DNA from 3 places in the Robertmurraya sp. genome. Region 1 is predicted to be linked to each of the others. Evidence: riboswitches for the same ligand, from Rfam matches in the RefSeq annotation. Region 1 holds a riboswitch; each other region holds the start of a gene.
What was found. A riboswitch is a leader RNA that binds a small molecule or an ion and turns the genes downstream of it on or off. The one in region 1 is predicted to bind cyclic di-GMP.

Region 2: linked by a shared signal. The riboswitch ahead of ACGLXV_RS18615 (amidase) and the one ahead of ACGLXV_RS11565 (GGDEF domain-containing protein) in region 1 are both predicted to bind cyclic di-GMP.
Region 3: linked by a shared signal. The riboswitch ahead of ACGLXV_RS19155 (sensor domain-containing protein) and the one ahead of ACGLXV_RS11565 (GGDEF domain-containing protein) in region 1 are both predicted to bind cyclic di-GMP.

What each region holds. Positions count from the first base shown of each region.
Region 1 is NZ_JAKFCQ010000084.1:47,673-51,878, reverse strand. It holds gene ACGLXV_RS11575 (ABC transporter ATP-binding protein) at 1-523, opposite strand, end outside; gene ACGLXV_RS11570 (M48 family metallopeptidase) at 698-1,405, shown strand; cyclic di-GMP riboswitch class I at 1,534-1,616, shown strand; gene ACGLXV_RS11565 (GGDEF domain-containing protein) at 1,678-2,754, shown strand; gene ACGLXV_RS11560 (bifunctional metallophosphatase/5'-nucleotidase) at 2,807-4,206, opposite strand, start outside.
Region 2 is NZ_JAKFCQ010000149.1:24,973-29,178, reverse strand. It holds gene ACGLXV_RS18625 (DEAD/DEAH box helicase) at 199-1,638, shown strand; gene ACGLXV_RS18620 (YhfC family intramembrane metalloprotease) at 1,764-2,534, shown strand; cyclic di-GMP riboswitch class I at 2,582-2,670, shown strand; gene ACGLXV_RS18615 (amidase) at 2,714-3,583, shown strand; gene ACGLXV_RS18610 (LysR family transcriptional regulator) at 3,696-4,206, shown strand, end outside.
Region 3 is NZ_JAKFCQ010000152.1:11,742-15,947, reverse strand. It holds gene ACGLXV_RS19155 (sensor domain-containing protein) at 1-1,839, opposite strand, end outside; cyclic di-GMP riboswitch class I at 2,138-2,230, opposite strand; gene ACGLXV_RS19150 (hypothetical protein) at 2,363-2,542, opposite strand; partial or broken gene ACGLXV_RS19145 (IS1595 family transposase) at 2,761-3,645, shown strand; gene ACGLXV_RS19140 (DUF6434 domain-containing protein) at 3,681-4,206, opposite strand, start outside.

The sequences.
Region 1 (4,206 bases):
GAGAATTAATGGTTTGCCAAAACCGGTTTCTTGATGAGATATCCATGCCTACAGTCGGTTCGTCAAAAATGATGAGATCGGGATTTCCGGCAAGTGCAAGGGCAAAGCTAACTCGACGTTTTTGACCGCCTGATAATTTTTCTGCCTGTGTTTTTAGATCTTGCTCTGTTAGACCGGTTATTTCAATAAGTTCATCAAGTGAAAGGGGATTAGGATAATAGCTTCGTATAAGTGTGAGTATTTCGTGAACCTTTAAGCCAGGCATCATACTAACTTCCTGCATCATCACGCCAATTTTCTCACGTACGTTCTTTGCTTTTGGGGAAAGTCCAAAGATTTGGATGTTGCCTGCTGAGGGCTTAAGTAAACCTAAAATCATGGATATCGTAGTTGTTTTTCCTGCAGCATTCGGTCCTAAGATGGCCACTATTTCTCCTTTATTAATCGAAAAGTTGATATGGTTAACAGCCGTCTTTTGCTGGAAAGATTTTGATACATTAGTTAAGCGAATGACCTCGTTCATATTTGAACACCTCCTGATTTGATACTTTCATTGTATAATCATGGAAAAGGTGATTTTAGTAAGGGATGTCATGAAAATCACATGACAAATGTCATTTTTACAAAGGCTCTTGAGATCATATAGGGAATCATCATAAAATGGAGGGTATAGCATTTCGCAGATAAAGGTGATGACATGATACACAACTATTCAGGTGAAACGATCAGTTACAATATAAACTACAAAAAACGCAAGTCTATTGGAATTTCCGTTGATGTTTATGGAAATATTGAAGTCCAGGCTCCTAAAGGAACACCCAATGAGTATGTGCTTTTATTTATCGAAGAAAAATGGGACTGGATTCAAGAGAAGTCTAAGGAAATGAAGGCGCGAGCGCTTGGACCGCAGGAAAAGGTTTATGACCATGGCGAAAGTTTTCTTTATTTAGGAAACACCTACCCCATCCAAATCTTTCACGACGCAAATCTTACGCAGAATCATGTGAAGTTTGAAGAAAATAAACTGTTTATCTATGTAAAAGAGTTAGAGGAAGAAAAAATTAGACAGGCACTAAAGCGCTTCTACTATCAGCAATGTAAGACATTGGTAGAGAAGAGTATTAAGTCTTATCAAAGCAACTTTAAAATAAAGCCAAAGGTGGTCCGTATTAATGACAGCAATCGTACGTGGGGAACTTGTGATTCCAATCAGCAGTTAACTTTTAACTGGAAGCTTGCGATGGCACCCCAAAGGGTAATTGATTATGTGGTTGTGCACGAAATGTGCCATATGTTGCATTTAAATCATGATCGTTCTTTTTGGAGACTTGTTGGGAAAATTATGCCGGATTACAAGGAACAAGAAAATTGGCTAGCTTTTTCTAGTTGGAAAATGACAGTATAGTAAGGCGAGAGTCCTCATTTATGAAGGCTCTTTTTTTATGTCACCAATTGGTTGATTTTACAATTTGCAATCATATATCTATCCATCAATATTGCGAGTATAATAGTACTAAAGTAGTAATTATTCCAATTACGAAAAGGCAAATCTACTGAAAGGTAGAGACGCAAAACCGTGGGTCTAAGGTGAAAGCTAAGATTGCCAGGTTATCGAATACAGCCAGAGATGGCTTTCACGAAGTGCTAACATGCTACGTGAAATTGGAGGAAGATCAAATGAATAGAGAAGAGATGTTTGATAAAAGGTTACTTATTCGTGATATATTGAATACCCTATGGGTTATTATTGGACTGTATTTGTTAGGGACAGGTATACACTTTTTTCTTACTACTTATGATAAGTGGTTATTTTTTTTAGAAGTGATTTTATTTCCATTATTTAAATTTATCGCTGTCATGGCATGTGCAGAGCTGTTTATGAGTAAATTCCGGAAACACACGGAGTACTATATCATGATTGTAATTACTCTTTTTATTAGCATCATAATTATTAGTATTTACGATAAAGTAATTTTGATGGTTTTACTCATTACTCCTGTTCTGGTCTCATTGTTTTTCTATAATAAAAGAATCATTCGCTTTTCAGTGTTTATATCGATCCTCACTTTTTTATTCATTTATTTTTTTTATGAACCGGTACATGCTTCTATGGATACAGCAGATTTGATTATTATTATCTTAATTTTATTAGGGATTTCACTACTTATATACAGCCTCATGAAACATAGTGATCAAGTGATGAAAGAATTGTTAAAAACAACAAAAGAAAAAAATGATCTATTCTCTAAAAACATTCAAATGGAAAGGCTTTCCCGGTTAGATCCTGTTACGGAGTTATATAATCACAGGTCTTTTCATGAACAGTTGGATTCGATTGTTGGTTTACGTTCATCAGAGGAGTTAAACGTTCATGTAGCCGTCCTTGACATTGATAATTTCAAACAAATCAATGATACGTTCGGCCATAGAGCTGGAGACAGTGTCATTATAGAAGTCGCAAGGCAAATTAAATTTTTCTCTGTTGGCGATGACTTTCCTTCTAGGTACGGAGGAGAGGAATTTGGAATTATCACAATGGGAACGTCGGAAGAGGATTTTATTATAAGGGTGGAAAACATCCGGGAAAGTATTGCAAACACTAGTTTCCCTGAGCTCAAAGGGCGACACGTAACAATCAGTATTGGTGTACAAAAACTGTTGCCTGGAATGAACAAGGAAGATCTCTTTAAAGGGGCAGATACAGCACTTTATACAGCAAAGAGAACAGGGAAAAATAAAACGGTAGTTAATTAGGGCAGAATCAGGGAATGAAGAGTGACAATGGGGGCTAACCATTGTCACCTTTTTACGTTTGAATTACCTTCCAATTATCATTGACTGTAGCTTTTACTGTTCCATACTTGGAAAAATAATTAGCAAGCAGTTCAGTCATGTCGATTTGAATTTCTTTTATGACTTTCTTTCCCTTATACATAGAATAGTTCCCACCACCGGTAGCGCGGTAATTATTCATGACCACGTGATACTTTTGCTTCCGATCCAAAGTTTCACCATTCTTCATTAGAGAAACAATTCGTTCACCAACTGGTTTTCCAACATCAATTGTGTATTGAATTCCTTCCCACATATCGTAATTATAATGTTGAGGCTTAGGGTCGATGAATTGGGGATTTACTGCTATTTCTCCATTTTCGTTTACGATAAAATAAGTAGCGCTTTTTTCTAATCCATCCTTAATATCTTGTCCCGTTAGCTCTAATACCGTCAACGTATTTGGATAGATATAATTTGAAACAATATCCCTCATCGTTACGTTCGTTGGAAGGCCAATGGCATGATTGCTGAACAGAGCGGTGTTGGATATATCAACGTTACTTGCTTCCATTTGTACCTGGTTGATAAATTCTATAAAAGGGTGTTCTTTTATACGCGCAAGGAAAGGATCTTTTATGATCATATCGCCTTGAATACGTCCGATGGGTTGATCGAGCCAATTTTGCGTTTTCTCTTCGTAAGGTAGAATCAATCGTAATATTTCCTCATCTTCTTTCCACTCCTTAACCGGAACAAGAGAGGCTTTTTTAGAAAGACACTTCCATTTATGATCACGATCCAAAGTAAACTCTATATCAACCTGCCCCATACAAACTCCACTGTTTCCAGGTTGAACAATCGTAACACCGTTTAGCTCATCGGCCAATAAGCGGTGCTGATGTCCCGTTAATAACACATCAATGCCTTCTACTTCTTGGCATAGTTGATAGGCTTGGTTTTCACCTGTGACCGCTTCGGTTGGTTCTCCAGTTTTGAGGTTTCTTTCAAAGCCACCATGATAGGAAACAACGAAAAGATCAGGTTGTTCGTTTTCTTTGATATGAGGAATCCACTTTTTAGCACTTTCCACAGCATCCTCAAATTCTAATCCATCTATATGTTCTGCTTTCTCCCAGTTTGGGATATAAGGTGTTGTTAAACCTAAAATGGCCACCTTTATGCCTTCTGGAAGTATTTTAATGGTGTAGGGTTTGCCAAAGAAAGGTTCTTTTGTTTGATTGTTAAGTATATTGGCAGATAAAATGGGAAATTGAGCTTCAGAGACGCTTTGTTTTAATGTGGATAGGCCATAGTTGAACTCATGGTTTCCAATGATAGCTGCATCATAATGTAGTTTGTTAAAAGTTAGAATAACGGGATTAGGTAAATGACTTTGCTTTTTTACATAGTGATAGGTTAATGGTGTACCTT
Region 2 (4,206 bases), on a different contig from region 1:
TGAGTGCCTCCCGTAAAAGATTTAGCTGCTGAAAATAAAAGATTTAGGCATCGTGAAAGTATTTTCCCTCTGTTCCTAAAGAAACATGTACATTTTAATGAATATGTGGTCAAATGAAATGTACTTTACATATTGGCTTAATAAAAAGAATACGTTCGGTAAAATTAGTATTGTAAAGAATTTTTGAAAAGAGGCTGTATGATGGATTTTACAGATTTCACCTTAAGTGAAGAAATATTGAGTACTTTAGCGAGCTTACAATATCAACAACCAACTGAAGTTCAAAGGAAGGTCATTCCGCTTGTGATAGAGGAGCGCGATGTGGTCGTAAAGTCACGTACAGGAAGTGGAAAAACAGCATCCTTTGCCATTCCGATTTGTGAAATGATCGATTGGGCAGAAAATAAACCACAAGCTCTCGTGCTTACCCCTACTCGAGAGTTAGCTGTACAGATAAAAGAAGATTTTATAAATATCGGCCGGTTAAAACGAATCAATGCAGTAGAAGTATACGGAAAGCAATCCTTTATGTATCAAAAAACGAAACTTAAGCAAAAAACTCATGTGGTTGTAGGGACACCAGGTCGACTGCTTGATCATATTCAAAAAGGGACCCTTGTGTTAGATCGTGTCCGATACCTAGTGATTGACGAAGCGGATGAAATGCTAAACATGGGCTTTATCGAACAAGTGGAGGCAATTATTGAAGAAATGCCAAAAAATCGAGTAACCATGCTCTTTTCAGCCACTCTTCCTGATACCATAAAAAAGCTAGCTCAAAACTATTTACACTCTCCTGTGGAGGTTGAGATTGAATCTTCAAGTACTTCAGAAGGATTAATTGAGCATTCATTATTTTGGGTGGAGGAAGATGAAAAACTTCAATTATTGCAAAATGTAACGATTATTGAAAACCCGGATAGCTGTATCATTTTTTGCCGGACAAAAGACCGTGTCGATATGGTCGTCGATCATCTAACGAAGCTTGGATATGATTGCGATAAAATACATGGTGGAATGATACAGGAAGATCGTCTAGATGTGATGAGTGAATTTAAACGGGGAGAGTTCCGCTATCTAATCGCAACCGATGTGGCAGCACGAGGAATTGATATCGAAAATATTTCACTCGTGGTGAACTTTGATATCCCATATGAAAAAGAGAGCTATGTGCATCGTACTGGAAGAACCGGGCGGGCGGGCTTGAAAGGAAAGGCTACTACTTTTGTGACAGATAGAGAAAAACGATTGTTAGAAGAGATAGAACAATTAATTGGTTTTTCTATTCCACAGAAGGTGAAACCTGCTTCGGGACAGTTGGAGAGATCACGACCTGCCTTTGAAAAGAAGATTAGTTCGGAACCGGAGATTAAGCAACTAAAAAGTGAAGAACTCAATAAGGATATCACCAAACTCTATTTTAATGGCGGCAAGAAAAAGAAGCTGCGCGCTGTTGATTTTGTAGGAACCATTTCAAAAATTGATGGTGTAACTGCAGAGGATATCGGAATTATCACGATTCTTGACACGGTCTCTTATGTAGAAATCCTAAATGGAAAAGGGTCACTTGTGTTGTCTGAAATGAAACATACAACGGTAAAAGGGAAACAATTAAAGGTTCATGTGGCAAGAAGATAAGAAGCACTTCCTAGAGGTGCTTTTTTTAATTGGGAAAAATGAACAAAATTCATTGACAGATTATTACTCTTACTTTAATATTATCATTATCAATAATGATAATAAAAAAACAAGGGGGATTTACGATGATAAGCAATGCAACGATCTCGAGCATGATTGCAGTTATTATATTTTCTATTCTTCTATTTGTTACTGCCATTCTTTTTACAAAAAAACAAGTAGGAATTTCTCTCAAGCCGTTAATAATAGGTAGCATCGGGTTTGTTATTATTACTCAAGTATTAGAGAAACTTCTTCATGTTGTCGTCATAACCAGTTTTCCAAACTATGTGGAACATCCATGGTTATTTGGATTATATGGCGGTTTTGCTGCAGGGATTTTTGAGGAAGTAGGACGCTATATTCTTTTTATTTGGCTATTAAAAAAATATCAGGATTACAAGGGTGGTCTATCCTTTGGGGTTGGCTGGGGTGGCATTGAAGCAGTAGTAATTGCTCTTTCAACGGTAGTGCCATTTCTTATCTTTGCAACCATGATCAATACAGGTACATTTGATTCATCTATCGGAGCTAGTCTTCCAAGTGATCAGGCAGCAACCATTAAAGAAACATTATTAAATCAGGGAGTTTCTCACTACTTATGGGCAATACCAGAACGCTTCTTTGCCCTCTTTATGCAAATCGCTTTCAGCTTACTTGTATTAGTTGCTGTTATCAAAAAGAAATTCCAATACGTATTGCTCGCTATAGTCGCTCATGCGGCGATTGATTTTCCTTTAGCTTTCTATCAAACTGGATACATTAAAAGCTTATGGATCATTGAGTTGTACATTGCCTTAATCGGAGTTCTATCTTTCTTTATAATAAAAAGATTAAGAAAATTATTGATTGGGTAAAAATACCTGAGGCAAAAGTCTGTTTTAATAAAGTATAATTAAAGAAAAACTGTAAAAGGCAAACTTTTCCGAAAGGGAAGGACGCAAAGCCGTGAGCCTAATCGCTTGTCATGCGAATGGTCGTCAGGTTGCCAGGTCTCATTTTGTGAGCCTCGGCTGGCAGAATGGGGGAACATGAAGTGAAAAAGCTCGTTGTATCAATGATTATTGTTTTGCTTTTTTCAATTGGAGGCTTTGGATCAAAAATGAGTGCATCAACAGTAGATCGCTCCACATGGCTTTGGAATCCGTGGGAAATTGTGAGTAATGAAACAGGAACCTTAAGCTTTCTTGAACAAAAGCAAATCAACAAAGTCTATGTACAATTCGATCGTGATATCCCTATGAATGTATACCGTAGCTTTATTACGAAGGCATCGGTAAAAGGGATAAAAGTATATGCTCTAGATGGAGCGCCGGGTTGGGTGGCACCAAAAGGCTACAGAAACCAAGATGCTCTTATGAATTGGTTAAAAACCTATCAAGCAGGGTCAACCGCTTCTCAAAAATTTACGGGGATTCATTTAGATGTAGAGCCCTACTTATATAGCGGTTGGAATACGAATAGAGCAGCTACTGTAAAAAGTTATCAAGAACTGATAACAAAAGCGAATACTTCAGCTGCAGGATTAAAACTACCACTTGAAGCGGACCTGCCATTCTGGTTTGATGAAGTTTCTTATAATAATACGTATGGTAAAGGAAATCTAGCGGAGTGGGTCATTACAAAAACGAATAGTGTAACGATTATGGCCTACCGTGATACAGCTCCTGCCATCATTGAAATCGTAAAAAATGAAGTTGCCTTTGCTGGGAAACATAATAAGACATTAGTAATCGGTGTAGAAACAGGTGCAACAGACGAAGGAGATATGATTTCTTTTTTTGAAGAAGGAGAAGCCTACATGAACGAGCAACTTGCTACTGTTGCCTCTCATTATGGAACAACTCTTGGATACAATGGAGTTGCTATCCACCATGTGGGAAGCTGGAAAACAATGAAACCATAAAGAACGCAAAAGCACTCAAAAGAGTGCTTTTTTGTTCATATTCAGTCCTTTTTCTTGTCTAAAAAACATCATATACTTTGTTTAAAGATTGGAAACAGGGAGGGCGCTGTTTATGAACCTGAAACATTTACAATATTTTCGTGTGCTAGCCAAAACGCAGCATTATACAAAAGCAGCAGCTCAGCTATATATCACACAACCAAGTCTTAGTCAGGCAATAGGCGAGCTTGAAAAAGAATTAAGTATAAAGTTATTTGAAAAGGTTGGTAGAAATATCAAGCTGTCAAAGTACGGCCAATATTTTTTAACCTATGTGGAAAACGGATTAGAGGAGCTTGAAAAGGGTGAAAGGAATCTTCAAAAGCTCACCAATGCCAATACGGGTATCATTGACTTAGCATTCATTTTTTCCTTAGGCGCTGATTTTGTCCCATCAATTATTCAGTCCTTTATGGAAGCAAATGAGGGCGGACAAGTGACGTTTTCGTGTATACAAGGAACAACACAGAATATCATCCAAGGCTTAAAGGAAGAAAATTATGACCTAGCTTTTTGTACGTATGCGGAACATGAACCAGAGATTGATTTTATTCCATTAATGAAGAGAGATATTGTAGTAATCA
Region 3 (4,206 bases), on a different contig from region 1:
AACTTTGTAATCGTTTTTTTTCCTTGTTTTAACATAGTACATAGCCTTATCGGCTTTGCGAAGTAATTCGTTAATATCTTCTCCGTGAGTAGGAAAAACACTAATTCCCATACTAGCTGTCGTTCGAAATAATTTTTCTTCGAGATAAAATCCGGGTTTAAACGCCTCTATAATTCTTTTAGCTATGTTAATAGTAATATCAAACTCGCTGATATTCGGAATAATCAGGACAAATTCGTCCCCCCCTACTCGGGCAAGTGTATCTTCATTTCTTATACAGCTTAAAATTCGGTTTCCTGCTTCGATGATCATTGCATCACCAAAGTCATGCCCTAAATTGTCATTAATGAATTTTAATCGATCTAAGTCAATATACAAGATCCCCATCATAGATCCATGGTTTTTGGCTTCTTGTATATGACTATGCATAAGTTCTAATAATTTTCTACGGTTTGGTAACCCTGTTAAATAGTCATTATAGGCCAGTTGCTCAATGGTTTTCATATGTTCTTTTTGCTTGGTAACATCTTTTGAGATGCAAAATACACCCGTTACGAATGATTTAACGATGATAGGCATTACAGTGACATCCAGGTCGACCCTACGGCCTTCTTTATGAAATGCTTGGATCTGTATTCGTTGTGGTTTACCTGACAAAACTTGAACAAATAATTGTTCTGCCCCATTTCTAAATTCAGGCGCAATTAAATCAAGGGGGTATTGTTGAATCATTTCTTCCCTTGAATACCCAAATGTTCGAATGGCCATTTCGTTAACAGTGATGATATTTCCTTCAAGATCTAGTGAGAACACACTATCTAAGTTGTTATCAAACAGAGATTTATAGCGATTTTCAGTTAGTTCTAGTTTATTTTCTTCTACAAGGCGATCTGTAATATCTTGCATCGTTCCAATTGTTTGAATGGGTCGTCCATTATCATCGAGAAGGCATTGAGAGATGGAATGTAGTGTTCTTATACTTCCATCATCTAATATTATGCGGTAGATATTCGTAACGTTTTCCCCTGTAATTTCCTTTTCTCTACTATTTATTAAAGTATCTCGATCCTCAGAATGAACTTTGGACAATAAATACTCAAACGTAGGATTGATATTTGGAGACAACCCAAAGAGTTTGTAAGTCTGGGGGCTCCAAGTTAACTTATTGTTCACATTGTCAAATTCCCAATAGAGAATGCCTGCTATCTTTTGGGCCTGTGATAATACTTTTTCACTTTTTTCCAACTCATTCTGGATTTGACGCTTTTCTGTGACGTTAACGACACTTCCCACAACTACTTTCTTCCCATTAAAGGCTTGTAAAGAAGGATAAAGGTCTAAGTAGAGTTCTATACCATCCTTTCTTTTAGCTTTCACTTGATAATGGCTACTTACCTTTTTACCATCAAGCCTATCTTTGACATTCATAGACACTTTTTCGTGGTATTCTTCAGACAACAAATCATACGAGGTTATTGGTTTTTCATAGATTTCTTTTCGTGTATAACCGAATAATTCAGCAAAAGCAGGACTGACGTAAAGGAAAGCATTATCTTTATAGATAAAAGCAGCTATGGTCGAATTTTCAAGTGTTAGTTTATACTTTTCGATTTCCACTTGGTAACCAAAATACTTTAACTGTTGTTTCTTCACATACTCTAAAAAGATATATAACGGAATTATAGACATAACCATCAAAATAAGTTGAAATATCCAAGAAGGGATATTTAGAGCCAGGGATAAGTTGTGAATGATTATATGGTCAAGAAAGATGGTTAGAAACATCATCAGAAAGTATATAAATAAGACTGGGTATGTATAATTAGTGGACCATTGCATGACTACACCTTCTAGATTAATTTCAATTAATGAAAAGCTTTATATTCTATATTTGTAATAAGTCGTTTTTCTTATTATTGTTCTCATAGGTTTTTTATATGAATAACTATGAATAAAGTTATATTTTATCCTAAGTTGGTAAAAAAAACCACAACCATTTTCCCACCTATCCAGTATTAAATTTAGTAAAAGTTCTCGAAAAGTTTAAGATTTAGGAATTTAGTAAAAAAGCTCACCAAAAAGATTGGTGAACTTTAATAGAACGGATCAGACGCCCCGTAAAATTATTCCAACCCTTTTCGGAAACCCGGCCGTCATTGCTAAACTAAACTAAAGCTTTAGACCCGTAGCTTTGCGTCCTTATTTTTCAATAAGTTTGCCATTATCGATGGTTATTTACTATGTATATCGTCTTACATTTGAGTTATTTAAGTGGGAAATTCAGTTAAATTCTAATAATGTCTATAGCTGATTAAACATAACAAGTGATCGTTCTCCGACATATTTTAAATTAAAATTGTCGTTAGTTCATCACTCTGCAACAATACAGAGACGTGTCTGAAAGGTCGAGACGATGATGGTCAAGCATTTCTTTAAAAGCGTTCATACGACCAAACCAATAATCTTCTCCATTTTTCATATACTGTTTTCTTGCTGATTCGTATTCGTCTTTGGCCCATTGTATTAATTCTTGTGATTTCATGTTGATTCCTCCACTAGATCTATATGCCTATACAATATCAGTTAATGAAAGCGCATACAAGGACTAAAGTCACATTTTTACAGATTCTCTAAATCTAGCACTTTACTTAGAAAGATTGCTCTTCCTGTGTTCTCGTTCGATGTGACATTCACTTCTTTTACTTCTTTGTTTATTGTTTATTGTTTATCAAATGGCTGTTTTCGTATAGGCGTTCAACTATGTGGTTAGACATCTATGAAGAGTTCAGCGAACTATCAAAGTCAGAGAAAATGGCACTGTTTAATGCGATGAAAGAAGATTTATTTCCAGATGAAACAGACAAAATTACCGAACTATTGAAATCCATTAGGGAATCACGTTTTTCCTCTGGTATGGGGATTGTGGGAAATCTTTCAATGATATGACAAACACACCTTTTTCAGGTTCTCGGTACCCTGAAAAATGGGTGAAGTATATTGAAATGATGGTAGAAGGTTATACCCTACCTAAAATCGCTGAACGCCTTAAAATACACATTTCTACTTCGTTTTATTGGAGACATAAAATCTTGAACGTATTAGGTAGTCTCGGATTTGAACAGCTTTGAGAGTGACGAAACCTTCTTAAAAGAGTCTATGAAAGGTAAACGAAAAATAACACATAGAGAACCGAAAGAGCGTGGTGGCAAAGACCAAAAGAGAGGCATTTCCAATCTTAAAATCGCAGTGGTTGTAGCCCAAGACCGTAATGGTAATGTAGTAGCTCGAAAAGCTGGTCGTGGGCGTGTACGAGCAGAAGAAATAGATACCGTAATTGGGGAATATATAGACCCCTCTGCTTTGCTATGCACAGATACAGCTACAAATTATAAGAAGTTCGCTTTAATTAAGGGTTTAAAACACGAAACTGTTAATGTGAGCAAAGAAGGGTATGTCAAAAAGGGCATATACCACGTTCAACACGTCAATAACTTTCATAAACGCTTGGAAGATTGGATGGTTAGGTTTCAAGGAGTAGCAACAAAATACTTGGATAACTACCTATATTGGTTTCGTTGGCTTGAATTGAGTAAACAAATAGCATTTGATGAACGAGTCAAACATATGCTTGTTTCTGCTTGCTAAAAATCAAATCACTTAACAATAGAAATGCTAAAAGGTTAATTATTGGATTCGTATTTGTTGCTTCCTGGGAGTTTCTTGATTTCATTCCAAGATTCTATCGCTTCTTCACGACTTTTTCCTTGATTTTTAGGGTCTGCAAAATAATCACGAATGTATCGGTTATATTCGAATTGAGGTGCAATTTTTTTCTTGTATGAAGGGTCTTTCTTGCGTTCCTCCTCCTCATACCAAGCGTTTACAACATCACGATACGTCTTTCCAACGCTATTTTTAAAGTAGTTTTGAATATAGGTCGAAAAGTGGAATTTCGGGATTACTGTCTTAAAAAAAGCTCTTACATCTTGACTACAACGATGGTTTTCTGTAATGACTGTATCCAGACTTAAATCTGTTTGTGGTTCTATCTTCTTATTTACTCTTGATTTTCTGATAGGCTTTTTTATCTCCCCTGTCAGAAGATATGTTTCTATTCTATCGGAAATCTCTATTTTAGAGCCTGAAGCACTTATTCCATTTTCTCTACAAAATGATTGTAATTCTTCTTTTAACCAATAGTAATCT